One region of the Bacillus hominis genome, then DNA from elsewhere that is predicted to be linked to it. Evidence: a T-box and tRNA genes for the amino acid it is inferred to sense, from the RefSeq annotation. Region 1 holds a T-box; the other regions hold tRNA genes.
The links. A T-box is a leader RNA that pairs with one kind of tRNA and senses whether it is charged. The one in region 1 lies ahead of asnS (asparagine--tRNA ligase), so its partner is inferred to be a tRNA-Asn.

Region 1 (7,752 bases):
CTGGCGCTAAATCTTTACAGTACCAGTATGCAACGAGGTATGCGATAATAAAGCTTGTTAACTTTACAAGTTGCAAAATAAACCCTCTGCGTAAACCGAGGAAAAACCCCATAACAAGCAATAAAATGATAATAATATCAATCATGTTATTCAATTCCTTTTTGTGTCATACTTTCTTTCAATTTCTCATGTTCTTCTTTTAATTTTATGTAATCGTGTATGACGTTTATCGCCGTCAATACCGCTAGTCTACTCGTATCAAGCGAAGGATTCTTGGCATTGAGTTCGCGCATTTTATCATCCACAATCGCTGCTACCATGCGGATATGACTTGTACTTTCATCGCCAACAACTGAATATTGTTGACCATATATTTCTACATTAATTCGACTTTTATTTCCCTTTTGTTGTGACAACTCACCGGCCTCCAATCACGTACAGAATCCTAAAGTTTATCATACCATGAACCATCATAATATGGAAACAGAAAGAACAATCCGATATGATAAAAATAACAATATAAAAAAAGGGGCGACCATTTTGTCAAATTCTATCGTAATACAAACAAGTTCTACAGTAATTGAAGACATGAAACAACAATATAAACAAGCGCTTAGCCCAAAAATTCCGCAAGGCGGTATCTTTATGGCAAAGGTGCCATCTTGTACGATTACAGCGTATAAATCTGGAAAAGTAATGTTCCAAGGAGGCCGTGCTGAAGCAGAAGCTTCTCGTTGGCAAACTGTCTCTCAAACACCAAAATCAGCTGTGAAAAAATCGGTCAATTCACATCGTTATGCGCCGCCCGCTTCCATCGGTACAATGTCTATTCTAGGATCAGACGAAGTAGGTACCGGTGATTACTTCGGACCGATGACAGTAGTTGCTGTATATGTGGATGCGAAGCAAATTCCACTTTTAAAAGAACTTGGTGTAAAAGACTCCAAAAACTTAAACGATACTCAAATTGCTGAGATTGCAAAACAACTCCTTCACGTTGTTCCTTATAGCTCTCTCGTTCTTCACAATGAAAAATATAATGAGCTATTTGATAAAGGAAACAACCAAGGTAAACTGAAGGCTTTACTGCATAATAAAGCCATCACAAACTTATTAGCTAAAATTGCACCTACAACACCTGAGGGCATCTTAATCGACCAATTTACACAGCCTGATACATACTATAAATACTTAGCGAAACAAAAACAGGTACAACGTGAAAATGTTTATTTCGCTACAAAAGGTGAAAGCGTCCATTTAGCAGTAGCCGCCGCTTCCATTTTGGCTCGTTACTCATTCGTAAAACAATTTGACGAACTAAGCAAAAAAGCTGGCATGCCACTTCCAAAAGGTGCTGGTAAACAAGTTGATATTGCCGCTGCTAAATTAATTCAAAAAGTCGGTAAAGAAAGACTGCCTGAGTTTGTGAAGCTGCATTTTGCTAACACGGAGAAGGCTTTTCGTTTATTAAAAAAATAACTACTTTTTAGTATCGACATGATTTTCATGAACTAAACAAGGCGAAAAGAATTGAATTCTTTTCGCCTTTTACGGATGAAAAATGGGTAAATAGGATCTCACACGTTCCTATTTTCGTCGTATTTCTTCGATATATCGATATATTTCCATTTCGGCCGATATCCGTTCATTTACTATTCACATAAAAAAGGGATCCCTTTTTATGTTTAACTTCGCTTCTGCTTCTTATTTGATGAAGGTACTTTATGAGAACCCGTTTCATGCGTAGTCGTTCCTTGTCCTTCCACTTCTGAAGAACCTAAGCTTGATCTAGAATGGTCTGTTTTCACTTTCTTACTCATTACAATCACCCCCAAGATTACTTTTTACTTAAGGGTAAAAAACTATTCAACATAACACTCTGAACAGACACTCGCTACTCTTTTACTCTCGTGTCTGTTTTTCACTAATGTCCCATAGACGTTTTGCGGCATCCTTATCCAAGGCAACTTCAGACGTTTTTCCTATTTGCTTATCGGCATAGTAACCGCCACTATGATTAGTAACTCCAATTGATTCCGCTAGCCATATTAAAGTTTCAGCACCTTCCTCAGGCGTACGAGAGAAAGGTTTCATTGCTGCCATAGTTAATCGAGCAACCAGACCATTGTCCTGGTTAAAATTCGTATTCACTAGCCCCGGGTCAAAGCTATAAGCACTAACACCCGTTCCCTCCAACCGCTGTGCCAATTCAGAGGTGAATAAAATGTTAGCTAGTTTTGTTTGTGCATAACGCATTGTAGGACCGCCCATGAACTTCTTAACACCACGATACAGTTGTTCTGCATCTAAATCACCGAAATCAATTCCCTTTTTAGCCATTTTGTGACCGTGAGATGCGGTGGTGATAACACGAGCAGGAACACTTTCCTTTAAACGCTCCAACAACAAATTAGTGAGCAGGAATGGACCTAAATGGTTAACCGCCCAAGTCATCTCCAAACCGTCCTCCGTAAGCTGCCTTGTTTGAAATAAAGCACCCGCATTATTCACTAATATATCAATTCTCGGACACCTTTCTAAAATCTCAGTAGCTACCCGGCGTATAGATTGCTGGGAAGCCATATCAGCGAAAAATATATCTACCACTGCATTCCCATTCGTTAAATTTTCAATTTGAGTCATAACATCATTCGCTTTTACTTCATTACGTGCAATGATTCCTAGTTTGGCACCGCGTTCTGCAAATGCCTTAGCTGCCGCTAATCCAATACCACTTGTTGCACCGGTGATTACTATATACTTGTCACGTAATGTCCATTTTGTATGAATTGGAATTTCCCCCATCGTCCCCAAACCCCTTTCCCATTCCTATAAATGTTGCATTCGCTTTACTATATATGAAAGGAGAAGGAAACTTTGAACAACATTTTTTCCAATCTTGAAATACTTATAAAATTCGAGTTCTAGTTACACCCTTTTCCAATAAAAAAAGCGAGAGCAGTTGCTCTCGCTTTTTTCTATCTTAAAACTCTGAAGAACCTGGAGTTCTTGGGAATGGAATTACGTCACGGATGTTAGCCATACCAGTGATGTACATTAGGAAGCGCTCGAAACCTAGACCGAATCCAGCGTGTTTTGTACCGCCGTATTTTCTAAGTTCTAAGTACCACCAGTAGTCCTCTTCGTTCATACCTAATTCTTTAATTCTGTCTACTAAAACATCCATTCTTTCTTCACGTTGACTTCCGCCGATTAATTCGCCGATGCCAGGAACTAGAAGGTCAGTAGCTGCTACTGTTTTTCCATCTTCGTTCATACGCATGTAGAATGCTTTAATGTCTTTCGGATAGTCAGTTACGAATACAGGGCGTTTGAAGATTTCTTCTGATAAGTATCTTTCGTGCTCTGTTTGTAAGTCAATACCCCATTCTACTGGGTATTTGAAGTCAGCACCTGATTCTTGAAGTACTTTAATTGCTTCTGTATAAGTGATGCGACCGAAGTCAGAGTTGATTACATTGTTCATGCGCTCTAGAACTGTTTTATCAACGAAGCTGTTGAAGAAGTCCATTTCTTCTGGTGCATGCTCTAGTACGTATTTCATTGCATATTTCAGCATATCTTCTGTAAGATCCATTACATCGCCTAATTCAGCGAATGCAATCTCAGGCTCAACCATCCAGAACTCAGCTGCGTGGCGAGTTGTGTTTGAGTTTTCTGCACGGAATGTAGGTCCGAATGTGTACACATCACGGAACGCTAGTGCATAAGCTTCAGCATTCAGCTGTCCACTTACTGTTAAGTTTGTTTCTTTACCGAAGAAGTCTTTTGATTCGTCAACTTGTCCGTCTTCACCTTTTGGTACGTTGTTTAAGTCTTGCGTTGTTACGCGGAACATTTCGCCTGCACCTTCTGTATCACTACCAGTGATAATTGGTGTGTGAACATGTACGAAACCACGCTCTTGGAAGAACTGGTGAATCGCAAATGCTGCGATAGAACGTACACGGAACGTTGCAGAGAATGCATTTGTTCTTGGACGTAAGTGAGCGATTGTACGTAAGTATTCAAACGTATGACGCTTCTTTTGAAGTGGGTAATCAGAATCTGATAAGCCCTCGATATCAATTTTTTCTGCTTTAATTTCAAATGGTTGCTTCGCTCCAGGCGTTGCAATTACTTTACCTTCTACTTTAACTGAAGAGCTAAGTGGAAGCTTTGCAATTTCTTTGAAGTTCTCTAATTCTGTATCGAAAACGATTTGAACACCTTTGAAGAAGCTACCGTCGTTTAATTCGATGAAACCAAATGCTTTTGAATCACGTAAGTTACGAATCCAACCTGATACTTGTACTGTTTGATCTGCGTATTTATCTGTATCTCTATACAGACTTTTTACTAATGTGTTTTCCATAGTAAAATTCTCCTTTACTGATATATTTAAATACAAAAAAACCTTTCATCCATAAAGGGACGAAAGGTTAAACTTCGCGGTACCACCCAATTTGTCATAAAGACCAACTTTAACTCGTATGTAATACATACTTCCCGGTTTGTAACAGGCCGGATTCCCGTCTAAGTCTACTCTTGAATACAAGTTTCAATTTCGGTTAGCAACTCCAAGGTGTTCTTCACATATACCGCCTCATCAGGCTCTCACCGCCCCTGACTCGCTTTGGATTATAGTATATACTACTTTTCCTTATCATCGTCTTTCGTTTTGTTAAACTAAAATTAATGTACTACATTCGAGGGAAAGATGCAAGATGCCTTGATATATATCGGCGTTTTTTATAATATATCGAATTACCGATAACACTCGACAACCGCTCCAATAAAAAAATTGCCGGAATTAAATCCGGCAATTTTCAATTACTTACGTAACTCCGCACCAAATTTCTCTTCTACCGCTGTTAATACACGGCTATGTGCTTCTGTTACTTCTTCGTCTGTTAATGTACGTTCTGCATCGAAGTAGTTCATAGAGAATGCAAGTGATTTCTTGCCTTCTTCCATTTTTTCACCTTCGTATAAGTCGAATAGCGTTACTTCTTTCAGAAGTTCTCCGCCAGCTTCAGCAATTACTTGCTTCATTTCACCAGCTTTTGTTTCTGTTGTTACTACAACAGCCATGTCACGTGTCATAGATGGGAAACGTGGAATTGCTGAGTAATAAGTTTCTTCCACGTCTGCACCGAATACTTTTGCAAGAGATAGTTCGAATACGAATGTATCTTTCACATCTAATTGTTTTTGCGCTTCAGGGTGCAATTGACCGATGAATCCAATTACTTCGCCATCTAATACAATGTCAGCTGTACGGCCTGGGTGCATACCTTCACGTTTTGCTGGTGCATATGTGATTTGGTTTGCAACGCCAAGTACGTCGAATAATCCTTCAAGCACACCTTTAACAACGAAGAAGTCTACAACTTTCTTCTCACCTTGCCATGCATGGTGAAGAGCAAGACCTGTCATAACACCTGCAAGATGTTGTTCTTCTTTCGGAAGTTCTCCTGCTTCTGTCGGTAAGAAGATAGAACCTACTTCGTATAAAGCAACACTGTCATTTTTACGTGCAACATTGTATGAAACTGCCTCTAACAATTGTGGCACTAAGCTTAAACGAAGTTGGCTACGCTCTTCACTCATTGGAAGCGCAAGATTTACAGGAGCTTTTTCGTTCGGCTCAACCATATATTGTTTCGCTTTGTCAGCGCTTGTTAATGAATATGTGATTGCTTCATATAAACCAGCACCTTCTAGGAAGCGACGTACTTTACGACGTTTCGTTTGTGCTGATGTTAATTTACCACGTGTCATCGTTCCAGAAGGTAATGTAACTGGAATGTGGTCATAACCGTATAGACGGCCCACTTCTTCTACTAAGTCTTCTGAAATTGTAATATCAGGACGACGTGCTGGTACATTTACATGGAATGTGCCTTCTACTTCTGTGAATGGGAATTTCAAGTTTGTGAACATTGTACCCATTTCACTTGCAGAAATATCTGTACCTAATACACGGTTTACTTTTTCAGCTGTAACAGATACTGTACGCTCTTGTACTTGTAAGTTATCAGCTTCTACTACGCCTTCAAGCGCTTCTCCGCCAGCGTATTTCGCCATTAAAGCAGCTGCGTGTTGAATCGCTTCGAATGTACGTGTTGGGTCGATTCCTTTTTCAAAACGTGCACTTGATTCACTACGAAGACCTAAGTCTTTTGATGTACGGCGCACTGTTTGACCTGCAAAGTATGCAGACTCAATTAGAACGTTTACTGTATCGCTATCAACTTCAGAATCAGCTCCGCCCATTACCCCAGCAACAGCTAAAGCTTTTGTGCCGTTTGTAATTACAAGATGGTGCTCTTGTAACGTACGTTCTTGAGCATCTAATGTTTGAATTTTTTCGCCTTCTTTTGCAAGACGAACAACGATTTCTTTTGAACCTAATTTATCGTAATCGAATGCATGTAACGGTTGACCGTATTCCATTAAAATGTAGTTTGTAATATCAACTACATTGCTAATTGGACGAATGCCAGCTGCCATAAGGCGAGTTTGCATCCACATTGGTGATGGACCAATCTTTACGTTCTTCACCATTTTTGCAATGTATAACGGATTTTCTTCTTTCGCTTCTACACTTACAGAAATATAGTCAGAAGTTTTTTCTGCTGTTTCTTGTAAGTCGATAGCTGGAAGTTTTACTTCACGGCCATAAATAGCAGCTACTTCATATGCAACACCTAACATGTTTAAGCAATCTGCACGGTTTGGTGTTAAACCAAGCTCAAGTACTTCATCATGTAAGTTTAAAATTTCAAGTGCATCTGCTCCAACTTCAGCGTCACTTGGGAAGATGAAAATACCATCTGCGTATTCTTTTGAAACTAACTTTCCATCAATGCCAAGCTCTTGAAGAGCACAAACCATACCGTGAGAAGCTTCACCGCGTAGTTTTGCTTTTTTAATTTTGAAGTTACCAGGAAGTACAGCGCCAACTTTTGCAACTGGTACTTTTAAACCTTTTGCAATATTAGCAGCTCCACAAATAATTTGTACTGGCTCTTCTTCACCGATATCGATTAAGCATTTGCTTAATTTGTCAGCTTCTGGGTGTTTTTCACATTCTAATACGTGACCAACTACAACACCTTTTACACCTTTATTTAATACTTCAACGCCTTCTACTTCAATACCACTTTTCGTGATTTTGTCTGCTAGTTCTTGTGCTGTTACATCTTTAATATCTACATACTCTTGTAACCAACGATATGATACGAACATATTTATCCTCTCCTTCCCTTACGCTCGTTTGAATTGTTGTAAGAAACGTACATCATTTGTATAGAAATGACGAATGTCATCTACGCCGTATTTCAACATTGCGATACGCTCTGCGCCCATACCGAATGCGAAACCTTGATATTCTTTTGAATCATAACCAGCCATTTCAAGTACGTTCGGATGAACCATACCTGCGCCTAGAATTTCAATCCAGCCAGTCCCTTTACAAGTGCCGCAACCTTTACCGTGACACATCATACAAGAAATATCCATCTCTACAGATGGCTCTGTGAATGGGAAGAAACTTGGACGAAGACGGATTTCACGATCTTCACCGAACATCTTTTTCACGAATACTTGCAGTGTACCTTTTAAATCACTCATACGAATGTTTTTATCAATTACAAGACCTTCAATTTGCATGAACTGGTGTGAATGTGTCGCATCATCGTCATCGCGGCGATACACTTTACCAGGACAAATAATTTTGATTGGGCC
Region 2 (7,752 bases), 320 kb from region 1:
AGTAATCTCCCGGCATTTTATTTAATAACGACTTTTTCCCATGAACGACTTCATCATGAGAAAGCGGCAATATAAAGTTTTCAGAGTGAGTATATAGTAAAGAGAATGTCATTTTCTCATGAATGTATTTCCGGTACTCTGGTGCACATTCCATATATTTCAACACGTCGTTCATCCAACCCATATTCCATTTATAATTGAACCCAAGTCCACCCTCGTATGTTGGAGCTGTTACAAGTGGCCAAGCTGTTGAATCTTCTGCTGTCATAAGAAACTCTTCATCTTCTGCAAACACAGCTTCATTTAACTCTCGTAAGAAAGAAACAGCGTGTTCATTGCTTTGCTCTTTTCCTTCTTTATTCCAGTACAGCATATTCGCAACTGCATCTACCCTGAAACCATCAATATGGAAATACCTCATCCAAAATAACGCATTTGAAATTAAGAAATTACGTACTTCTCTTTTCCCTAAATCAAAATTAACAGTTCCCCATACCTGGTTTTCTTGTACATCTATATCTTTATATTCATAAGTCGGTGTCCCATCAAACAAATATAAACCGTGAGCATCTTTACAAAAATGCCCCGGCACCCAATCTAAAATGACACCGATTCCATATTTATGACATTCATCGACAAAATACATCAAGTCATGTGGCGTGCCGAATCTACTTGTAGCTGCATAATATCCCGTTCCTTGATATCCCCAAGAACGATCATATGGATGCTCAACAAGCGGCATAATTTCAATATGTGTAAATTGATGTTCCACCACATAAGGAATGAGCTCCTCGGCCATTTCTCTGTAAGAATACAGAGCGCCATCTTCTTTCTTTTTCCAAGAACCGAAATGTAATTCATAAACTGTCATCGCTTCTTTATAAATCGATTTTTTCTTTCTCTTACGAATCCAGTTTTTATCATTCCATTCATATCCCTCTATATCAAAAACTACAGATGCCGTATTTGGTCTTACTTCTGCATATACTGCGTAAGGATCTGCTTTTAAAATAACGGCACCATCCATCGTTTCAACCGCATACTTGTATATCTCATTCTCTTCAATATACGGTACAAACAAGGACCAAATCCCCTTTTCTGTCACTTGTAGCATCTTATGTTGCTCATAATCCCATTCATTAAAATCTCCAACAACACTCATTGCTTTCGCATGAGGAGCCCATACTGTGAATCGTACCCCTCGCATCCCATCTTCCGTCACAATATGTGCCCCAAAGATGTTATAACTGTCATAGTACTTTTCTGTATGAAACTCATCTCGTTTCACTTCTTCACAATTTATTACATCCAATATGTTCACCTCACTAAGATGACAGAAATTTTTTACTCTTTATCATTTCTGCGAAAAACTGAAATATCCTTGTTATTTTTTTAAAAATATACGTTTTTTTCTTTAATTTTGCTTAAAATATTCAAATTTACTGTGTAAAATATCGAATTTTGACGAATATTCATTGCAAACGCTTCATTTCCCCTTACTATTTTCACCTTTCATTGTTGCTCAATATTTACTTTATTGATTTCTCCCTGTTTTTCACACTATTTTCCACGTGAAATTCAAACAAAATAATCTGTCATAGAAAAATGTTTCTCAACATTTTTTGTGACAAAATTTATTGAAATGTAAAATTCATAAGTATATATTTATTCTCAATAAAGAACACCAAGATTTGCAACTATAATTCATAAGAACCAGATGCTACAAAATCACAAACACCTGTAGAAAAATCAAAAAGTGGGACACTGACAGATATTTTAAAGAAGTTAGGACTAACACCGAAAAAATAACATATAAAAGCACTCTATTCAAAAATAGAGTGCTTTTTTCTATAAACGACCCTTATCCAGCAAAAGGGGTATATTGGGGATATACAAGGGAAACCGGAAAAGGAATTTATATTAAATTATATAAAAACTCAGAGGTAGGAAGCAGTTTCCCGCCTCTGAATTATTTAGCAATTATTATAGTACTGGTGCCATTGTTTCTTTTAACACTTTTACAGAATGAGCGAATTTCGCTTTTTCTTCTTCGTTTAATTCAAGTTCTACTATTTCACGTACACCTTCGCGGTTAATAACAGCTGGAACACCTACGTAAGCATCTTTCTCACCATATTGACCTTCAAGGTATGCAGATACAGTTAATACGCTGTTCTCGTTGCTTAAGATCGCTTTAGTTACACGAAGTAGTGACATACCGATTCCGTAGTAAGTTGCGCCTTTACGCTCGATGATGTGATAAGCTGCATCGCGTACATTTTCAAAGATTTTATCTAAATCTTCTTGGTTATACTGTTCGTTGTTCGCTAAGATTGTTTCTAGTTTTTGTACACCTACAGTAGCGTGGCTCCATACTGGAAGTTCAGTATCACCGTGTTCACCAACGATGTAAGCATGAACGTTACGTGGATCTACATCTAAGTAGTCACCTAACATGTAACGGAAACGAGCAGAGTCTAAAGTTGTACCAGAACCAATTACGCGCTCTTTTGGTAAGCCAGATTCTTTCCAAGTTACGTAAGTTAAAATATCAACTGGGTTTGTTGCGATTAAGAAGATTCCATCGAATCCGCTATCCATAATACCGCGAACGATTTGTTTAAAGATCTTTGTATTTTTCTCAACTAAGTCTAAACGAGTTTCACCTGGCTTTTGTGGTAATCCAGCAGTGATAACTACTAAATCTGCATCTTTACAATCTGCATAGCTACCGCTCCAAACTTTTGTTGGTGCTGGAGAGAATGGTACCGCATGGCTTAAGTCCATTGCTTCCCCTTCTGCTTTTGCTTCATTTACATCTACAAGTACGAATTCTTCAGCTACACCTTGGTTGATCATTGAGTAAGCATAACTACAACCTACAGCTCCTGTTCCTACTAATACTACACGATTGATACCTTTTTTCATTTTAATTTCCCCTCTCAATTGTTTTACATATATTATTTATTATTGTTTAAGTAATTAATTAAAATACTAATTTAATGTTGTTTAACTTCTTTACATTCATATTGTAGCACGGATTATTGTGAATTACTTCACAAATTATGACCTATTTGTGAACTTTTTCACATAGAGTGTAAAGTTATCGTGGTAGGTGTGGAATCAATCTCAATTTAAGTGTTTTGTTTAGATTGTGAAAGGGTTTTTCTTATGTTTGTATACCGGATTCATCTTTCCAAGTATGCTTTGTATTTCTACTTGAAGCTCTTTTCTTAACAGTGATTCGTCTAGTCCCTTCGTCCCAATAAGTTGAATAGATTCAATCGGGATTTCTTCAATATGCTTTTGCCTTCTAGCTAGATCACGATGCCTATTAATCGCAACTTGAAATAACCATGTTTTTATATAAGTAATTTTCATATTTGGTATAGATAATAATGCTTTATGTACCGTGTCTTGAATGATATCCTCTGCTTCTACTGGTGTTACTCCAATTTTAAGTAAATACCTATAAATACTTTTAGATGTTTCTACAATAATCTTTTCATACTCCATCGCCCTCTCCTTTCTATTAGTTAGACGTTTGAAATAGAAAAAAGTATACAACATTTCATAAAAAAAGCGGACTATCCAAAGTCCGCTTTTACACAACAAAAAAGAGATAGCAGATTATGCTATCTCTTTTAGTATGACCCGTACGGGATTCGAACCCGTGTTACCGCCGTGAAAGGGCGGTGTCTTAACCACTTGACCAACGGGCCAAAATCTGGCAGAGAAGAAGGGATTCGAACCCTCGCACCGCGTTCGCGATCTACTCCCTTAGCAGGGGAGCCCCTTGAGCCACTTGGGTACTTCTCTATAATATGGCTCCGCAGGTAGGACTCGAACCTACGACCGATCGGTTAACAGCCGATAGCTCTACCACTGAGCTACTGCGGAATAATTATGGTGGGCCTAAATGGACTCGAACCATCGACCTCACGCTTATCAGGCGTGCGCTCTAACCAGCTGAGCTATAGGCCCATAATAGATAAGCGGGTGAAGAGAATCGAACTCTCGACCAGAGCTTGGAAGGCTCTTGTTTTACCACTAAACTACACCCGCATTAAATTGAAAATGGTGAGCCATGAAGGATTCGAACCTTCGACCCTCTGATTAAAAGTCAGATGCTCTACCAACTGAGCTAATGGCTCATTTTGAAAGTGGTGCCGGCTAGAGGACTTGAACCCCCAACCTACTGATTACAAGTCAGTTGCTCTACCAATTGAGCTAAGCCGGCTTGCGATTTCAAAATGGTGGCTCGGGACGGAATCGAACCGCCGACACGAGGATTTTCAGTCCTCTGCTCTACCGACTGAGCTACCGAGCCTTTATGTAAAAATGGCGGTCCCGACCGGGGTCGAACCGGCGATCTCCTGCGTGACAGGCAGGCATGTTAACCACTACACCACGGGACCATTTGGTTGCGGGGACAGGATTTGAACCTGCGACCTTCGGGTTATGAGCCCGACGAGCTACCGTACTGCTCCACCCCGCGATGATATAATATTTAATTTAAAAAAATGGAGGAGGTAGAGGGATTCGAACCCCGCGCGACTCTCGCCGCCTGTCGGTTTTCAAGACCGATCCCTTCAGCCGAACTTGGGTATACCTCCGAGATATGAACTTTGAGTGGTGGACCTTGTAGGACTCGAACCTACGACCGGACGGTTATGAGCCGTCTGCTCTAACCAGCTGAGCTAAAGGTCCTTATGGTAGCGGCGGAGGGATCGAACCCCCGACCTCACGGGTATGAACCGTACGCTCTAGCCAGCTGAGCTACACCGCCATAAGTGATATTCAATAAGTGGAGCCTAGCGGGATCGAACCGCTGACCTCCTGCGTGCAAGGCAGGCGCTCTCCCAGCTGAGCTAAGGCCCCATGTTTTGAAATATCGGGAAGACAGGATTTGAACCTGCGACCCCTGGTCCCAAACCAGGTGCTCTACCAAGCTGAGCCACTTCCCGTTAATAAAAACGCGCCCGAGAGGAGTCGAACCCCTAACCTCTCGATCCGTAGTCAAACGCTCTATCCAATTGAGCTACGGGCGCATATGGTGCCGAGGGCGGGGTCGAACCCGCACGGTGGTCACCCACCGCAGGATTTTAAGTCCTGTGCGTCTGCCTGTTCCGCCACCCCGGCATATCATATTGAAAATTGGAGCGGAAGACGGGATTCGAACTCGCGACCCCAACCTTGGCAAGGTTGTATTCTACCACTGAACTACTTCCGCAAGACATGTATGAGTTATTTTATTAAAAGTGCGGGTGAAGGGAGTCGAACCCCCACGCCAAAGGCGCCAGATCCTAAGTCTGGTGCGTCTGCCAATTCCGCCACACCCGCATATTATAATTTTAAAAGAAAAATGGGGCGACTGATGGGAATCGAACCCACGAATGCCGGAGCCACAATCCGGTGCGTTAACCACTTCGCCACAACCGCCATAGTTGCTGGTGCCGACTAGAGGACTTGAACCCCAACCTACTGATTACAAGTCAGTTGCTCTACCAATTGAGCTAAGTCGGCTAGAATGGTGGAGGATGACGGGATCGAACCGCCGACCCCCTGCTTGTAAGGCAGGTGCTCTCCCAGCTGAGCTAATCCTCCGGAATTGCCTGGCAACGTCCTACTCTCACAGGGACAAGGTCCCAACTACCATCGGCGCTAGAGAGCTTAACTTCCGTGTTCGGTATGGGAACGGGTGTGGCCTCTCTGCCATCATTACCAGACTGTATTCATTTAAGACAAGAACTATTGTAACTCATTTAACTTTTAAAGTCAACAAGTTTTTTATATTCTTTCAAAACTAGATAACATTGCTTCATATTATATGGTTAAGTCCTCGATCTATTAGTATTCGTCAGCTCCACATGTCACCATGCTTCCACCTCGAACCTATCAACCTGATCATCTTTCAGGGATCTTACTAGCTACGCTATGGGAAATCTCATCTTGAGGGGGCTTCATGCTTAGATGCTTTCAGCACTTATCCCTTCCGCACATAGCTACCCAGCTATGCCCTTGGCAGAACAACTGGTACACCAGCGGTGCGTCCATCCCGGTCCTCTCGTACTAAGGACAGCTCCTCTCAAATTTCCTACGCCCACGACGGATAGGGACCGAACTGTCTCACGACGTTCTGAACCCAGCTCGCGTACCGCTTTAATGGGCGAACAGCCCAACCCTTGGGACCGACTACAGCCCCAGGATGCGATGAGCCGACATCGAGGTGCCAAACCTCCCCGTCGATGTGGACTCTTGGGGAGATAAGCCTGTTATCCCCGGGGTAGCTTTTATCCGTTGAGCGATGGCCCTTCCATGCGGAACCACCGGATCACTAAGCCCGACTTTCGTCCCTGCTCGACTTGTAGGTCTCGCAGTCAAGCTCCCTTATGCCTTTGCACTCTACGAATGATTTCCAACCATTCTGAGGGAACCTTTGGGCGCCTCCGTTACACTTTAGGAGGCGACCGCCCCAGTCAAACTGCCCACCTGACACTGTCTCCCGGGTCGATAAGACCCGTAGGTTAGAATTTCAATACAGTCAGGGCGGTATCCCACCAGCGCCTCCACCGAAGCTAGCGCTCCGGTTTCAATGGCTCCCGCCTATCCTGTACAAACTGTACCAAAATTCAATATCAGGCTACAGTAAAGCTCCACGGGGTCTTTCCGTCCTGTCGCGGGTAACCTGCATCTTCACAGGTACTATAATTTCACCGAGTCTCTGGTTGAGACAGTGCCCAAATCGTTACACCTTTCGTGCGGGTCGGAACTTACCCGACAAGGAATTTCGCTACCTTAGGACCGTTATAGTTACGGCCGCCGTTTACTGGGGCTTCAGTTCAGAGCTTCGCTTACGCTAACCCCTCTCCTTAACCTTCCAGCACCGGGCAGGTGTCAGCCCCTATACTTCGCCTTACGGCTTCGCAGAAGACCTGTGTTTTTGCTAAACAGTCGCTTGGGCCTATTCACTGCGGCTTTCCGTTAAGAAAGCACCCCTTCTCCCGAAGTTACGGGGTCATTTTGCCGAGTTCCTTAACCAGAGTTCTCTCGCACACCTTAGGATTCTCTCCTCGCCTACCTGTGTCGGTTTGCGGTACAGGCACCTTTTATCTCGCTAGAAGCTTTTCTTGGCAGCAGGGAATCAAAGACTTCGCTCCATCAGGAGCTTCCCCATCACAGCTCAGCCTTCACGATAAGCGGATTTGCCTACTTATCAGCCTAACTGCTTGGACGTGCACAACCAATCGCACGCTTCTTCTATCCTTCTGCGTCCCTCCATTGCTCAAACGATAAAGAGGTGGTACAGGAATATCAACCTGTTGTCCATCGCCTACGCCTGTCGGCCTCGGCTTAGGTCCTGACTAACCCTGAGCGGACGAGCCTTCCTCAGAAACCTTAGGCATTCGGTGGACGGGATTCTCACCCGTCTTTCGCTACTCATACCGGCATTCTCACTTCTAAGCGCTCCACCAGTCGCTTCCGGTCTGACTTCACTGCACTTAGAACGCTCCCCTACCACTGATACCATTGGTATCAATTCACAGCTTCGGTGGTGTATTTAGCCCCGGTACATTTTCGGCGCAGAGTCACTCGACTAGTGAGCTATTACGCACTCTTTAAATGGTGGCTGCTTCTAAGCCAACATCCTAGTTGTCTAAGCAACTCCACATCCTTTTCCACTTAATACACACTTTGGGACCTTAGCTGGCGATCGGGCTGTTTCCCTCTTGACTACGGATCTTATCACTC
Region 3 (7,752 bases), 4.0 Mb from region 1:
GGAAACCTTCACTTGATTTGGTTTTGCACTTGTTACACCTTTTGGCAATAAAACAGAGGCATCGAATGTTGTAGAATCCGTCAATTGACTAAGATCTACCTCGATCCCCTCTATAGATTGTATATTATCCAAAATGTCTTTTGGACCTGCTATCGTTACTTCTTTTGGTTCAACACTAATATTTGTAACAGCTAAACCTTCTGGTAAATTCCCTTTTTTCGAATATGTTAAAGGAACTGTTTTTTCAGTATTATTGGCTGTAGTTTGCGTTGCCACATTCAACGTTACACTAATCTTAGATGGACTTGTTCTTACATTTAAACGTTTTCCTTCTTTATTGTATAATGTAACTTCGGGCGTTTTTGTAACAGTTTTATTAACACCTTTTAAATCAACATACGCTTTGGCAGATGAAATGCTTTCAATTTCTTCTTTCGTCCCAACTACCTCAACAGTATCCGGTTTAAGGCTTGATTTTTCGAGAGTAGCCCCCGCTGGCATTTGATCCTCATTTGATAATTTCAAATCTACATGAACATATTTTCTCGCCTTTTCATGAAGAGTAACTTTAATTGTTGATGGCTGAACTGTTCCTTTCACATCATCTGGAAGCCCGTTCGTTTTTAAAGAAATCTCATAAGTTCCCTTTGGACTATCTCGCAAATCAATTGGTATGTCAAATTGTTTTTTTGCTTTTGCTGTAGCAACTGCTGATTTTGGGCCTTCTAACTTCACCTTAACGCCCTCTGCTGGAATACCACTTACAATATATTTCTCCTCATCATACTTAAGATTAATCTCATAATTAGTTAATGTTTCTTTCGTATCATTTGCAAAAGGTAATATACCTGATGTCGTATTTTTTTCAGTTAACGTCGCTGACATAAAAAGCATACACGCCAATAGTAATGAGATCCCTTTTAAAAACCAATGATTCTCCATTAACTTATCCATGACGCTTTCTCCTCCAATTCCATAAAGACGAAGAAGTCGTTTTTTCGTTTCCACTAAATTCAGCTAATAACATATCCTTCAGCTGTTCTGTCTTCAAATCACGATGCAACTTACCATTTTTCGTTAAAGAAATTTGACCAGTTTCTTCAGACACAACTACTGTAATACTATCAGTAACTTCACTAACTCCCATTGCAGCACGATGTCTAGTTCCTAATTCTTTAGAAATAAACGGACTTTCTGATAATGGAAGATAGCATGCTGCTGCTTTAATTGTACTTCCTTGCATAATTACCGCTCCGTCATGAAGAGGTGTATTTGGAATAAAAATATTAATAAGTAATTCTGATGACACATTTGCGTTCAGCGGAATACCCGTTTCCACATAATCACCCATACCGGTCTCTTTTGATAAAGTAATTAATGCACCAATTCTACGTTTTCCCATATATTCCGTTGCTTTCGCTATCGCTGTTGCAACAATTTCAGGTTCATCGTCCTCGTGAGTTCCCACACGCGAAAACAAGCTACCTCGTCCTAGCTGCTCAAGTGCTCTTCGCAATTCTGGCTGAAAGATAATAATAACAGCTAAGAATCCCCACGTTAATACTTGTTCCGTTAGCCAATATAGCGTATGCAATTCAAGTAAAATACTGATCATCCGGACGACAATAATAACTGTAATACCTTTTAAAAGTTGAACAGCCTTCGTACCCCGGATTATAAGAATTAGCTTATATATAATAAACCATACAACAGCAATATCTAATGCCGTACTAAGATATTTCAAAATGGTCGTATCTTCAAAAGGCATGCTAACCCTTCCTCCTACTTACGAGCAATTCTATCCATATATTGAAATATTGTTTTATGCTCTATCTGTATGTATTTCCAACAACTAGTTAATTATACCATACATGAAACAAACGACAATTACAAACGACCTCCTTCGGCCTAAATTGGTAAGATGTCAAACTTTCTTACCCTACAGTACAGTATAATATAAGTCATTATTATACGCTTATTTTCAAATAAAAAAAGCAACTTCTCAGTTGCTTTTCTTACATTTATTTTAGTTTTTCACCGAACAAAGACCCCATTAAAGCAACCGCTGTTGTTGCTGTTCTGTTTCTCTCATCTAAAATCGTATTTACTTCAACAAATTCAGCAGATGTAACAATATCAGCTTCTGCTAACATTTCCATCGCTAAGTGGCTTTCACGATACGATAGACCACCAATTACAGGCGTCCCAACTCCTGGTGCATCATGAGGATCAAGACCATCTAAATCTAATGATAAATGAACACCGTCAGTATGAGATAAGTAAGCAATTGTTTCTTCCATAACAGCCGTCATACCCATACGATCAATTTCATGCATTGAAAATACTTTAATGCCTTCATTACGAATAAAGTCTTTTTCCCCTTCATCTAATGCACGTGCACCGATAATTACAACGTTCTCTTTTTTCACTTTCGGGTATGCCCCATATAAGTCTACAAGTGAAGAATGTCCATAACCTAAACTTGCAGCAAGTGACATACCGTGAATATTTCCTGATGGTGAAGTTTCTTCTGTATTTAAATCACCGTGTGCATCATACCAAATAACACCTAAATTTTTATAATGTTTCGCTACACCAGCTAACGTACCGATAGCAATACTATGATCGCCGCCCAATACAAGTGGAAAACGACCTTCTTCTATAATATTATCAACCTTACTTGCTAATTCATTACATACAGTTGCAACTTGTGTAAGGTTTCTTAACTTTGTATTTTCATCTATTTCTTTTTCTCTCTCTATACATATATCTCCCATATCTTTTACGTTATATCCAATTTCTTCGATTCTTTCAATTACCCCTGCATAACGGATCGCGCTTGGTCCCATATCAACCCCACGACGCATCTGTCCTAAATCCATTGGAACTCCAATAACTGAGATTTCTTTTTTCATAGATAGTATCCCCCTTTTATGCCTTCACTAAATATTTTAAATCTTTTTTATAGTCTGACTCAACTCGACATTTTTCTGCATGGATATACATTTTATTCACTTATATTTACGTTGGAATCCCAATTTTCAAACTGTTCTATGTATAAACTTAACTTAATGAACCAACTAACTTTTCTATCAGCTAATATTTTTATGAGTGCTTTTCTCCATCACCATCTAGGATTACACAAAATATTCTCAAATAACTGGATTAAAAAACACTTCTATATTTAGAAGCGTTTTTCTGATGCTAGTTTCCACACTGCTGCAATATTTTTTGCTGTCATTTCGATATTCTCTTCTGCCGCTTTATATGCTTCTTCTAATGTCATTGGACTGGCTGTAATACTAAACACTGCATCAATTCCCTTTTCATAAACAATTGTATAGTTCGGAGATACAGATCCACCAATAGCAATTACAGGAATATGACGACATTTCGCCCGCTTCGCGACACCAACAGGAGCTTTTCCATAAGCTGTTTGTTCATCTATTCTTCCCTCACCAGTTACAATAAGATCGGCACCTTCTATACACTTATCAAAATTTGTATAATCTAATACAATTTCAATCCCTTTTCTTAGCTGTCCCTTTAGCACTGCAACGACAGCGGCTCCCATTCCTCCAGCTGCCCCCGCACCTGGTATTTCAGATACATCAAAAGACACATGTTGTTTAAGTATATTAGCATAATGTTTTAAATTCTCATCTAGCTCTTTCATCATCTCTACATTCGCACCTTTTTGCCTCGCAAATATAAAAGATGCCCCGCTCAGTCCAACTAAAGGGTTATCTACATCACATGCTGCTTCTAACTTTATATCCTCCAGGCGTGAATCAATCCTAGAAAGGTCAACAGTGGTTATCAAATGCAATGTCCCTCCAGAGGGTTCTATTACCTCACCTTTCCTATTTATAAATCTTGCGCCTAAGGCAGATAGCATACCAGCCCCACCATCATTTGTAGCACTTCCTCCAAGCCCTAAAATAATGTGTTTAGCTCCTTGATCTAATGCATGTAATATAAGTTCGCCTGTCCCTTTTGTCGTTGTAATAAGCGGGTTTCTCTTTTCAATTGGAACGTGTTGTAATCCTGATGCTGCTGCCATTTCAATAAATGCTGTCTTCTTATCCTTAGACATACCATAAAAGGCTTGCACGCTCCCTCCAAGCGGTCCTGTCACACTAAGTGTTATAATTCTCCCCATTGTAGCACCAACAAGAGATTCAACCGTTCCTTCGCCTCCATCTCCAATTGGTACTTTAACATACTCTGCTTTAGGAAAAATTGCTGCAAAGCCTCTTTCAATAGCTTCACATACCTCTATAGCTTTCAGGCTTTCTTTATATGAATCCGATGCAATGACAACTTTCATAATTACCTCCCCCTTATTCAATCCTTTTTTTCATTCTAAACGATATACGGAAAAGTTTCCTTTTGGAATGGAATTTAAACACAAAAAAAGCTTACATCATTTGATGTAAGCTTTCCCCATTTATATGGAGCCTAGCGGGATCGAACCGCTGACCTCCTGCGTGCAAGGCAGGCGCTCTCCCAGCTGAGCTAAGGCCCCTTAGTAATTAAGCGGAAGACGGGATTCGAACCCGCGACCCCAACCTTGGCAAGGTTGTATTCTACCACTGAACTACTTCCGCGAAAATGGTGAGCCATGAAGGATTCGAACCTTCGACCCTCTGATTAAAAGTCAGATGCTCTACCAACTGAGCTAATGGCTCGTAAATGGCTGGGCTAGCTGGATTCGAACCAGCGCATGACGGAGTCAAAGTCCGTTGCCTTACCGCTTGGCTATAGCCCATTAATATTTACTAGTATGGTTATCTTTTCAAAAAAATAAACCCTTTCAGGTTATTTTAAAGAAAATGGTGGAGGGGGGCAGATTCGAACTGCCGAACCCGAAGGAGCGGATTTACAGTCCGCCGCGTTTAGCCACTTCGCTACCCCTCCGACATTTAAAAATATATGGTGGAGGATGACGGGATCGAACCGCCGACCCCCTGCTTGTAAGGCAGGTGCTCTCCCAGCTGAGCTAATCCTCCAAAAGTGATGACCCGTACGGGATTCGAACCCGTGTTACCGCCGTGAAAGGGCGGTGTCTTAACCACTTGACCAACGGGCCAAAAAATAAAAAATTTTCCCAAGCTTCCAACCGGGCTTGAACCGGTGACCTCTTCCTTACCATGGAAGTACTCTACCAGCTGAGCTATGGAAGCATAATGGCTCCGCAGGTAGGAATCGAACCTACGACCGATCGGTTAACAGCCGATAGCTCTACCGCTGAGCTACTGCGGAACAATATAAGCCTGGCAACGTCCTACTCTCACAGGGACAAGGTCCCAACTACCATCGGCGCTAGAGAGCTTAACTTCCGTGTTCGGTATGGGAACGGGTGTGACCTCTCTGCCATCATTACCAGACTTTTATCATTATACACATTCTTTTCAGAATGTCAAAAGGAATTTTAAATATATATTCCTTCAAAACTAGATAACATTGCTACATATTATATGGTTAAGTCCTCGATCTATTAGTATTCGTCAGCTCCACATGTCACCATGCTTCCACCTCGAACCTATCAACCTGATCATCTTTCAGGGATCTTACTAGCTTACGCTATGGGAAATCTCATCTTGAGGGGGGCTTCATGCTTAGATGCTTTCAGCACTTATCCCTTCCGCACATAGCTACCCAGCTATGCCCTTGGCAGAACAACTGGTACACCAGCGGTGCGTCCATCCCGGTCCTCTCGTACTAAGGACAGCTCCTCTCAAATTTCCTACGCCCACGACGGATAGGGACCGAACTGTCTCACGACGTTCTGAACCCAGCTCGCGTACCGCTTTAATGGGCGAACAGCCCAACCCTTGGGACCGACTACAGCCCCAGGATGCGATGAGCCGACATCGAGGTGCCAAACCTCCCCGTCGATGTGGACTCTTGGGGGAGATAAGCCTGTTATCCCCGGGGTAGCTTTTATCCGTTGAGCGATGGCCCTTCCATGCGGAACCACCGGATCACTAAGCCCGACTTTCGTCCCTGCTCGACTTGTAGGTCTCGCAGTCAAGCTCCCTTATGCCTTTGCACTCTACGAATGATTTCCAACCATTCTGAGGGAACCTTTGGGCGCCTCCGTTACACTTTAGGAGGCGACCGCCCCAGTCAAACTGCCCACCTGACACTGTCTCCCGGGTCGATAAGACCCGTAGGTTAGAATTTCAATACAGTCAGGGCGGTATCCCACCAGCGCCTCCACCGAAGCTAGCGCTCCGGTTTCAATGGCTCCCGCCTATCCTGTACAAACTGTACCAAAATTCAATATCAGGCTACAGTAAAGCTCCACGGGGTCTTTCCGTCCTGTCGCGGGTAACCTGCATCTTCACAGGTACTATAATTTCACCGAGTCTCTGGTTGAGACAGTGCCCAAATCGTTACACCTTTCGTGCGGGTCGGAACTTACCCGACAAGGAATTTCGCTACCTTAGGACCGTTATAGTTACGGCCGCCGTTTACTGGGGCTTCAGTTCAGAGCTTCGCTTACGCTAACCCCTCTCCTTAACCTTCCAGCACCGGGCAGGTGTCAGCCCCTATACTTCGCCTTACGGCTTCGCAGAGACCTGTGTTTTTGCTAAACAGTCGCTTGGGCCTATTCACTGCGGCTTTCCGTTAAGAAAGCACCCCTTCTCCCGAAGTTACGGGGTCATTTTGCCGAGTTCCTTAACCAGAGTTCTCTCGCACACCTTAGGATTCTCTCCTCGCCTACCTGTGTCGGTTTGCGGTACAGGCACCTTTTATCTCGCTAGAAGCTTTTCTTGGCAGCGGGGAATCAAAGACTTCGCTCCATAAGGAGCTTCCCCATCACAGCTCAGCCTTCACGATAAGCGGATTTGCCTACTTATCAGCCTAACTGCTTGGACGTGCACAACCAATCGCACGCTTCTTCTATCCTTCTGCGTCCCTCCATTGCTCAAACGATAAAGAGGTGGTACAGGAATATCAACCTGTTGTCCATCGCCTACGCCTGTCGGCCTCGGCTTAGGTCCTGACTAACCCTGAGCGGACGAGCCTTCCTCAGGAAACCTTAGGCATTCGGTGGACGGGATTCTCACCCGTCTTTCGCTACTCATACCGGCATTCTCACTTCTAAGCGCTCCACCAGTCCTTCCGGTCTGACTTCACTGCACTTAGAACGCTCCCCTACCACTGATACCATTGGTATCAATTCGCAGCTTCGGTGGTGTATTTAGCCCCGGTACATTTTCGGCGCAGAGTCACTCGACTAGTGAGCTATTACGCACTCTTTAAATGGTGGCTGCTTCTAAGCCAACATCCTAGTTGTCTAAGCAACTCCACATCCTTTTCCACTTAATACACACTTTGGGACCTTAGCTGGCGATCTGGGCTGTTTCCCTCTTGACTACGGATCTTATCACTCGCAGTCTGACTCCTAAGGATAAGTCATTGGCATTCGGAGTTTGACTGAATTCGGTAATCCGATGAGGACCCCTAGTTCAATCAGTGCTCTACCTCCAAGACTCTAACACTTAAGGCTAGCCCTAAAGCTATTTCGGGGAGAACCAGCTATCTCCAGGTTCGATTGGAATTTCTCCGCTACCCACACCTCATCCCCGCACTTTTCAACGTGCGTGGGTTCGGGCCTCCATTCAGTGTTACCTGAACTTCACCCTGGACATGGGTAGATCACCTGGTTTCGGGTCTACGACCACGTACTAAACGCCCTATTCAGACTCGCTTTCGCTGCGGCTCCGTCTCTTCAACTTA
Region 4 (6,618 bases), 3.4 Mb from region 1:
CTATATGAAAAAAGATGCAATTCTCTTCAAAAAAAATGTTCAACCAAAGAATCAATATATCGTAAATGCCAACGCATTAAACGTTCGTTCTGAACCTAATACAGAGTCTTCTATTCTAGATATATTACCAAATGGTCAATTCATTACCATTCAAGGTGAACAAGGGGATTGGTACAAAATATTACATAACGGTCAAATTGGATACGTACAAAAAACATTTGTATCTAATGGATCCACACCTCTAGTAAAAGGTGTAACTGTACAAGGTTCTCCTTCTTATACTGTTGCAACACCAAAATTAAATGTACGTAGCAACGCTAGTACAAGTAGCACTCTACTTGGCTCATTACAAAGTGGTACACAAGTACAAGTAGTAGAAACGGTAGGTACTTGGTATAAAATTCGTTTTGGCACAGGATACGGATATGTAGCAAAACACTATGTAGTGCAAAATCAAAATCAAGCACAAGCTAAAACAGCTCAACCTTCATCAATCCCAGCAGTTTTCAAATTCCCTACTCAAGGGAAAATCAGCTCCACTTTTGATATGCGCTGGGAGCAAATGCATTATGGTATAGATATAGCAGCACAAGGAAATGTCTCTATTCAAGCTGCTGCTGCAGGTAAAGTTGTGAAATCTTATTATTCAGCTAGCTACGGCAATGTCGTGTTCATCGCCCATCAAATAAATGGGAAATTATATACAACAGTTTATGCTCATATGAAGGATCGCACTGTACAAACTGGTGATCAAGTACAAACTGGACAATTAGTAGGTCATATGGGAAACACAGGTCATTCATACGGGCAACATCTCCATTTTGAATTACATAATGGGGAATGGAATTTTGAAAAAACAAATGCAGTGAACCCACTGCCATATTTAGTTAGGTAAATTTTATGCCACGCGATATACCTCTCTTTATTGAATACCTGGCCTTTTTAGGTTTAATCTGTTGTCTAGTCATTTATAATACGAACACTGTATTTTTATCTATTATTATTGCTTTTGTTGCTTTAGAAATCATTATGGAAGCATTACAAATGCGGCTAAAACAAAAAATTGCCCATATTTATAATGCAATTTTTCTTTTGAGTGCTCTTATAACAAATATAATTAGTAATGGTTTTTATTTATCTACCGTACTTCCTGTATTCTTTATAGGTGTTTTATTATTCATAGCTAGATACGTTAATGTTCCTAATAACCAAAAACATGAACAAGAAGCTTAGAAAGAGGAGACACTGTGTACCAATCTTTCAAAGATAATCCAATTCAATATATATTGAATTTATATAAAAAAATGAATACTTTTTTTGGTATACAAGGAAGTTATACTGCACAATTTCTCCTTTATGGAATGTTATTTCTTATCTTAGTTACTTTCTCCTTGTTTTACTAACAAAAAAGGATCTCACATAAACTTGAGATCCTTTTTTAATTTATATTAATTTTTAATATGTAAAATATGGTTTATCCACAAGCGTATTTTTCATAAATAAAACTAAGATTATATTTTTTCTCTAAGCTCATTCTTTGTTCATCGTCGCACCAATAGAAAAGAATATCATGAATCGTTGCATAACGCTTATTTTTAAGAAATAGTTTAAAGAATGATGGTAAACAATCATGTAATTGTATAAATATATAATTGCGTAGTATTTCTTCTTTGTATTCAATTCCCTTACAAATATACAGTAATTCTTCACAATAATATGCATGTTGTGGAACTTGGATCATTTCGAAAAATGGTACATACGATAGTAACTTTCCAATAAAATGACCATACCGATCCATTACCCCTATCGTCATATGCTCCATCATTTCTTTCATCACATATAAATAATCATCTACATGAGTTGTCTTTAAAGGGTCTAATCGATCGGAAATTTGAGAAAGTACAGCTTTTTGACAAGCTAAAACTGCTTGACTAGGTCCATAATATGATAGAAAGTCTGTACACTTACGATACTTTCGTAATAAGTCATGTGTATATAAATCATACACAAAAGTATTACAATGCATTGCTAAACTCATCATATCACTATTTAATTGCTCTTTTGACAGTAGCTTCGCTCGCTTACACATATAAAAGAATGTAAATTCCAATACTTCTTTATGAGATAATAGATGTTTGCAATCTGTTATACATTTCTCATTAAATTTAACTCGATCCCAAATCTCTACATCCTCAGCTGTTAATTCACCAATACGATATTTAATAATTAAATAGTTTAAAGCAACTGCTTTCGTCAAAAGATCCCATGTTTCATACTCCAATGAAGTTTGGACAAATTCATCTAGCCCTTGGGTTATCATAAAAGCATTTGCCTCTTCATACCAACCAATCTCTTGACATAAACGAAGAATACGTACTAGAGTTGGAATTTCATCTTTATGAAACTGCGGTAAATTCTTTACTTTATTCATGCCATATACGATAAATGCCGCTAAATTTTCTTCTTTATAAAATTCTTTTTCTTTCCATACTAATATAGTTCGCTCTTTCCCTTCACCTTTTGGATGACAAGGTACAAGCAAAGAAAATAACTCAGCGAAATTATTTGGTTCTATATATGTATCTGTAACCAAATTCCAATTTGGATCGCCCTGTACAGCCCTCATATAATTCCCCTTCCCTTTTTATCCCGCTATTTGCGTGCAGTAAGACTCCCACCTCAAAATTCAGTGAATGCGAGGAAGTTAGATGGGAGATAAAACTGCCCGTAAAAGCCCGATTGGTTCAACTAATAATCATTGGAGGATGGACAAAACCCCCAATAATTAAAGTTTCACTTTATCTATGTAGGAAATATTAATTCATTATTACATCATTAATAATAAATATTGTTATATTCAAAACCTCTCATAATACTTATATCTCTCAGTATATCATTTTTTCTCTTATTAAAAATTAGGAATGGAAAATTTAAAAAAACTGTCAAAAATATTGACTCTATACTTATTATATAATGTCTCAGATACATCACGCTAATATATTAGTTTAATCCATATATACTAGAATAATGTATCTGATCTTTATACATAATTTATTCCGTATGCTCCGAGATTTCACTTAGAGCAAACCCTGCTTGATCATCTGCTGATTTTCTTATAGCTAAATCACCTAGTGCTAGCATCCCAACAAGTTGACCGCTCTCAACTACCGGTAATCGTCTAATTTGATATTGTGCCATTAACTCTGTAGCTTTTTCAATAGAATCATCTGGAGAAACTGAAACAATGTTTGTTGTCATTACATTTGTAATTTGATTAGATCCAGGATGTTTTTCAGCAATCCCACGAACAACTAAGTCTCGATCAGTAACAAGCCCAACAACTTGTTTATTTTCAATAACAGGAATCATTCCAACCGATTCTTCCTTCATTTTTACAGCCGCCTCATATACATTATCTAACGGTGTACAATGTACGATATGAGTACTCATAAGTTCTCTAACTTGTGTCATTTTTCATCTCCTCCTTTTAATACATACCATAGCTTTTCCTAAATCCCTTTATTTATTTCAGGAAAATACGGTGATAAAAAGAGGCTTATACATAATAAAAAAGAGTCAGCAATATGCTGACTCTTTTTTTTATGACCCGTACGGGATTCGAACCCGTGTTACCGCCGTGAAAGGGCGGTGTCTTAACCACTTGACCAACGGGCCATGGCTCCGCAGGTAGGACTCGAACCTACGACCGATCGGTTAACAGCCGATAGCTCTACCACTGAGCTACTGCGGAATATATGGTGGGCCTAAATGGACTCGAACCATCGACCTCACGCTTATCAGGCGTGCGCTCTAACCAGCTGAGCTATAGGCCCATATACTTTACAGGGGCAGTAGGAATCGAACCCACACTGGAGGTTTTGGAGACCTCAGTTCTACCTTTAAACTATGCCCCTAAATGATGCCGGCTAGAGGACTTGAACCCCCAACCTACTGATTACAAGTCAGTTGCTCTACCAATTGAGCTAAGCCGGCATAAAAAAATGGTGGCTCGGGACGGAATCGAACCGCCGACACGAGGATTTTCAGTCCTCTGCTCTACCGACTGAGCTACCGAGCCAACATAAAATGGCGGTCCCGACCGGGGTCGAACCGGCGATCTCCTGCGTGACAGGCAGGCATGTTAACCACTACACCACGGGACCATTGGTTGCGGGGACAGGATTTGAACCTGCGACCTTCGGGTTATGAGCCCGACGAGCTACCGTACTGCTCCACCCCGCGACGATATTATGTTTTAAAAATAAATGGAGGAGGTAGAGGGATTCGAACCCCCGCGCGACTCTCGCCGCCTGTCGGTTTTCAAGACCGATCCCTTCAGCCGAACTTGGGTATACCTCCATGAAGGAAAAATTAATATCTTATTTATTTTTATATGTAACTAAACCACTTTTTTAAAAAATGGAGGAGGTAGAGGGATTCGAACCCCCGCGCGACTCTCGCCGCCTGTCGGTTTTCAAGACCGATCCCTTCAGCCGAACTTGGGTATACCTCCGACATATAAAAAATAAAGTGGAGCCTAGCGGGATCGAACCGCTGACCTCCTGCGTGCAAGGCAGGCGCTCTCCCAGCTGAGCTAAGGCCCCATGTTTTTGGGAAAATCGGGAAGACAGGATTTGAACCTGCGACCCCCTGGTCCCAAACCAGGTGCTCTACCAAGCTGAGCCACTTCCCGTTAATAAAAGCGCGCCCGAGAGGAGTCGAACCCCTAACCTCTTGATCCGTAGTCAAACGCTCTATCCAATTGAGCTACGGGCGCATATGGTGCCGAGGGCGGGGGTCGAACCCGCACGGTGGTCACCCACCGCAGGATTTTAAGTCCTGTGCGTCTGCCTGTTCCGCCACCCCGGCATATCATATTGAAAATTGGAGCGGAAGACGGGATTCGAACCCGCGACCCCAACCTTGGCAAGGTTGTATTCTACCACTGAACTACTTCCGCAAGACATGTATGAGTTATTTTATTAAAAGTGCGGGTGAAGGGAGTCGAACCCCCACGCCAAAGGCGCTAGATCCTAAGTCTAGTGCGTCTGCCAATTCCGCCACACCCGCATATTTTGTTAAAATGGTGAGCCATGAAGGATTCGAACCTTCGACCCTCTGATTAAAAGTCAGATGCTCTACCAACTGAGCTAATGGCTCTTAATGGCTGGGCTAGCTGGATTCGAACCAGCGCATGACGGAGTCAAAGTCCGTTGCCTTACCGCTTGGCTATAGCCCAATAATTAAGAAATGGTGGAGGGGGGCAGATTCGAACTGCCGAACCCGAAGGAGCGGATTTACAGTCCGCCGCGTTTAGCCACTTCGCTACCCCTCCGACATAAATGGTGGAGGATGACGGGATCGAACCGCCGACCCCCTGCTTGTAAGGCAGGTGCTCTCCCAGCTGAGCTAATCCTCCATTTTGCCTGGCAACGTCCTACTCTCACAGGGACAAGGTCCCAACTACCATCGGCGCTAGAGAGCTTAACTTCCGTGTTCGGTATGGGAACGGGTGTGACCTCTCTGCCATCATTACCAGACTATATTCATTTAAGACAAGAATCATTTTAACTTATTTAACTTTTAAAGTCAACAAGTTTTTTATATTCTCTCAAAACTAGATAACGTTGCTTCATATTATATGGTTAAGTCCTCGATCTATTAGTATTCGTCAGCTCCACATGTCACCATGCTTCCACCTCGAACCTATCAACCTGATCATCTTTCAGGGATCTTACTAGCTTACGCTATGGGAAATCTCATCTTGAGGGGGGCTTCATGCTTAGATGCTTTCAGCACTTATCCCTTCCGCACATAGCTACCCAGCTATGCCCTTGGCAGAACAACTGGTACACCAGCGGTGCGTCCATCCCGGTCCTCTCGTACTAAGGACAGCTCCTCTCAAATTTCCTACGCCCACGACGGATAGGGACCGAACTGTCTCACGACGTTCTGAACCCAGCTCGCGTACCGCTTTAATGGGCGAACAGCCCAACCCTTGGGACCGACTACAGCCCCAGGATGCGATGAGCCGACATCGAGGTGCCAAACCTCCCCGTCGATGTGGACTCTTGGGGGAGATAAGCCTGTTATCCCCGGGGTAGCTTTTATCCGTTGAGCGATGGCCCTTCCATGCGGAACCACCGGATCACTAAGCCCGACTTTCGTCCCTGCTCGACTTGTAGGTCTCGCAGTCAAGCTCCCTTATGCCTTTGCACTCTACGAATGATTTCCAACCATTCTGAGGGAACCTTTGGGCGCCTCCGTTACACTTTAGGAGGCGACCGCCCCAGTCAAACTGCCCACCTGACACTGTCTCCCGGGTCGATAAGACCCGTAGGTTAGAATTTCAATACAGTCAGGGCGGTATCCCACCAGCGCCTCCACCGAAGCTAGCGCTCCGGTTTCAATGGCTCCCGCCTATCCTGTACAAACTGTACCAAAATTCAATATCAGGCTACAGTAAAGCTCCACGGGGTCTTTCCGTCCTGTCGCGGGTAACCTGCATCTTCACAGGTACTATAATTTCACCGAGTCTCTGGTTGAGACAGTGCCCAAATCGTTACACCTTTCGTGCGGGTCGGAACTTACCCGACAAGGAATTTCGCTACCTTAGGA

Region 2: it has a tRNA-Asn gene. The T-box ahead of asnS (asparagine--tRNA ligase) is inferred to sense a tRNA for this amino acid. The anticodon was not compared.
Region 3: it has a tRNA-Asn gene. The T-box ahead of asnS (asparagine--tRNA ligase) is inferred to sense a tRNA for this amino acid. The anticodon was not compared.
Region 4: it has a tRNA-Asn gene. The T-box ahead of asnS (asparagine--tRNA ligase) is inferred to sense a tRNA for this amino acid. The anticodon was not compared.

What each region holds. Positions count from the first base shown of each region.
Region 1 is NZ_JAUCFS010000005.1:4,145,326-4,153,077, forward strand. Features, by position in the region: gene QUF93_RS24115 (CvpA family protein) at 1-145, opposite strand, end outside; gene zapA (cell division protein ZapA) at 147-416, opposite strand; gene rnhC (ribonuclease HIII) at 541-1,479, shown strand; gene QUF93_RS24130 (YuzL family protein) at 1,686-1,820, opposite strand; gene QUF93_RS24135 (SDR family oxidoreductase) at 1,903-2,805, opposite strand; gene asnS (asparagine--tRNA ligase) at 2,984-4,375, opposite strand; T-box leader at 4,428-4,679, opposite strand; gene pheT (phenylalanine--tRNA ligase subunit beta) at 4,834-7,254, opposite strand; gene pheS (phenylalanine--tRNA ligase subunit alpha) at 7,273-7,752, opposite strand, start outside.
Region 2 is NZ_JAUCFS010000005.1:4,463,791-4,471,542, forward strand. Features, by position in the region: gene glgB (1,4-alpha-glucan branching protein GlgB) at 1-1,312, opposite strand, end outside; gene QUF93_RS25760 (L-lactate dehydrogenase) at 1,984-2,928, opposite strand; gene QUF93_RS25765 (RNA polymerase sigma factor) at 3,148-3,516, opposite strand; tRNA gene QUF93_RS25770 (tRNA-Glu) at 3,651-3,722, opposite strand; tRNA gene QUF93_RS25775 (tRNA-Ser) at 3,729-3,819, opposite strand; tRNA gene QUF93_RS25780 (tRNA-Asn) at 3,826-3,900, opposite strand; tRNA gene QUF93_RS25785 (tRNA-Ile) at 3,908-3,984, opposite strand; tRNA gene QUF93_RS25790 (tRNA-Gly) at 3,995-4,065, opposite strand; tRNA gene QUF93_RS25795 (tRNA-Lys) at 4,079-4,154, opposite strand; tRNA gene QUF93_RS25800 (tRNA-Thr) at 4,165-4,240, opposite strand; tRNA gene QUF93_RS25805 (tRNA-Phe) at 4,255-4,330, opposite strand; tRNA gene QUF93_RS25810 (tRNA-Asp) at 4,343-4,418, opposite strand; tRNA gene QUF93_RS25815 (tRNA-Met) at 4,422-4,498, opposite strand; tRNA gene QUF93_RS25820 (tRNA-Ser) at 4,525-4,616, opposite strand; tRNA gene QUF93_RS25825 (tRNA-Ile) at 4,634-4,710, opposite strand; tRNA gene QUF93_RS25830 (tRNA-Met) at 4,714-4,789, opposite strand; tRNA gene QUF93_RS25835 (tRNA-Ala) at 4,809-4,881, opposite strand; tRNA gene QUF93_RS25840 (tRNA-Pro) at 4,895-4,967, opposite strand; tRNA gene QUF93_RS25845 (tRNA-Arg) at 4,978-5,051, opposite strand; tRNA gene QUF93_RS25850 (tRNA-Leu) at 5,055-5,142, opposite strand; tRNA gene QUF93_RS25855 (tRNA-Gly) at 5,159-5,233, opposite strand; tRNA gene QUF93_RS25860 (tRNA-Leu) at 5,263-5,343, opposite strand; tRNA gene QUF93_RS25865 (tRNA-His) at 5,367-5,442, opposite strand; tRNA gene QUF93_RS25870 (tRNA-Thr) at 5,452-5,526, opposite strand; tRNA gene QUF93_RS25875 (tRNA-Val) at 5,532-5,607, opposite strand; rRNA gene rrf (5S ribosomal RNA) at 5,614-5,729, opposite strand; rRNA gene QUF93_RS25885 (23S ribosomal RNA) at 5,831-7,752, opposite strand, start outside.
Region 3 is NZ_JAUCFS010000005.1:153,361-161,112, reverse strand. Features, by position in the region: gene QUF93_RS03350 (CdaR family protein) at 1-954, opposite strand, end outside; gene cdaA (diadenylate cyclase CdaA) at 947-1,768, opposite strand; gene rocF (arginase) at 2,022-2,915, opposite strand; gene QUF93_RS03335 (glycerate kinase) at 3,185-4,330, opposite strand; tRNA gene QUF93_RS03330 (tRNA-Ala) at 4,456-4,528, opposite strand; tRNA gene QUF93_RS03325 (tRNA-Gly) at 4,539-4,610, opposite strand; tRNA gene QUF93_RS03320 (tRNA-Lys) at 4,616-4,691, opposite strand; tRNA gene QUF93_RS03315 (tRNA-Gln) at 4,697-4,771, opposite strand; tRNA gene QUF93_RS03310 (tRNA-Tyr) at 4,837-4,920, opposite strand; tRNA gene QUF93_RS03305 (tRNA-Val) at 4,937-5,012, opposite strand; tRNA gene QUF93_RS03300 (tRNA-Glu) at 5,021-5,092, opposite strand; tRNA gene QUF93_RS03295 (tRNA-Thr) at 5,114-5,186, opposite strand; tRNA gene QUF93_RS03290 (tRNA-Asn) at 5,191-5,265, opposite strand; rRNA gene rrf (5S ribosomal RNA) at 5,275-5,390, opposite strand; rRNA gene QUF93_RS03280 (23S ribosomal RNA) at 5,481-7,752, opposite strand, start outside.
Region 4 is NZ_JAUCFS010000005.1:712,696-719,313, reverse strand. Features, by position in the region: gene QUF93_RS06125 (SH3 domain-containing M23 family metallopeptidase) at 1-895, shown strand, start outside; gene QUF93_RS06120 (hypothetical protein) at 901-1,233, shown strand; gene QUF93_RS06115 (DUF3965 domain-containing protein) at 1,475-2,626, opposite strand; gene QUF93_RS06110 (CBS domain-containing protein) at 3,052-3,471, opposite strand; tRNA gene QUF93_RS06105 (tRNA-Glu) at 3,604-3,675, opposite strand; tRNA gene QUF93_RS06100 (tRNA-Asn) at 3,677-3,751, opposite strand; tRNA gene QUF93_RS06095 (tRNA-Ile) at 3,757-3,833, opposite strand; tRNA gene QUF93_RS06090 (tRNA-Trp) at 3,844-3,914, opposite strand; tRNA gene QUF93_RS06085 (tRNA-Thr) at 3,921-3,993, opposite strand; tRNA gene QUF93_RS06080 (tRNA-Phe) at 4,003-4,078, opposite strand; tRNA gene QUF93_RS06075 (tRNA-Asp) at 4,088-4,163, opposite strand; tRNA gene QUF93_RS06070 (tRNA-Met) at 4,166-4,242, opposite strand; tRNA gene QUF93_RS06065 (tRNA-Ser) at 4,267-4,359, opposite strand; tRNA gene QUF93_RS06060 (tRNA-Ser) at 4,421-4,513, opposite strand; tRNA gene QUF93_RS06055 (tRNA-Ala) at 4,532-4,604, opposite strand; tRNA gene QUF93_RS06050 (tRNA-Pro) at 4,620-4,693, opposite strand; tRNA gene QUF93_RS06045 (tRNA-Arg) at 4,704-4,777, opposite strand; tRNA gene QUF93_RS06040 (tRNA-Leu) at 4,781-4,869, opposite strand; tRNA gene QUF93_RS06035 (tRNA-Gly) at 4,886-4,960, opposite strand; tRNA gene QUF93_RS06030 (tRNA-Leu) at 4,990-5,070, opposite strand; tRNA gene QUF93_RS06025 (tRNA-Lys) at 5,085-5,160, opposite strand; tRNA gene QUF93_RS06020 (tRNA-Gln) at 5,165-5,239, opposite strand; tRNA gene QUF93_RS06015 (tRNA-Tyr) at 5,252-5,335, opposite strand; tRNA gene QUF93_RS06010 (tRNA-Val) at 5,344-5,419, opposite strand; rRNA gene rrf (5S ribosomal RNA) at 5,425-5,540, opposite strand; rRNA gene QUF93_RS06000 (23S ribosomal RNA) at 5,642-6,618, opposite strand, start outside.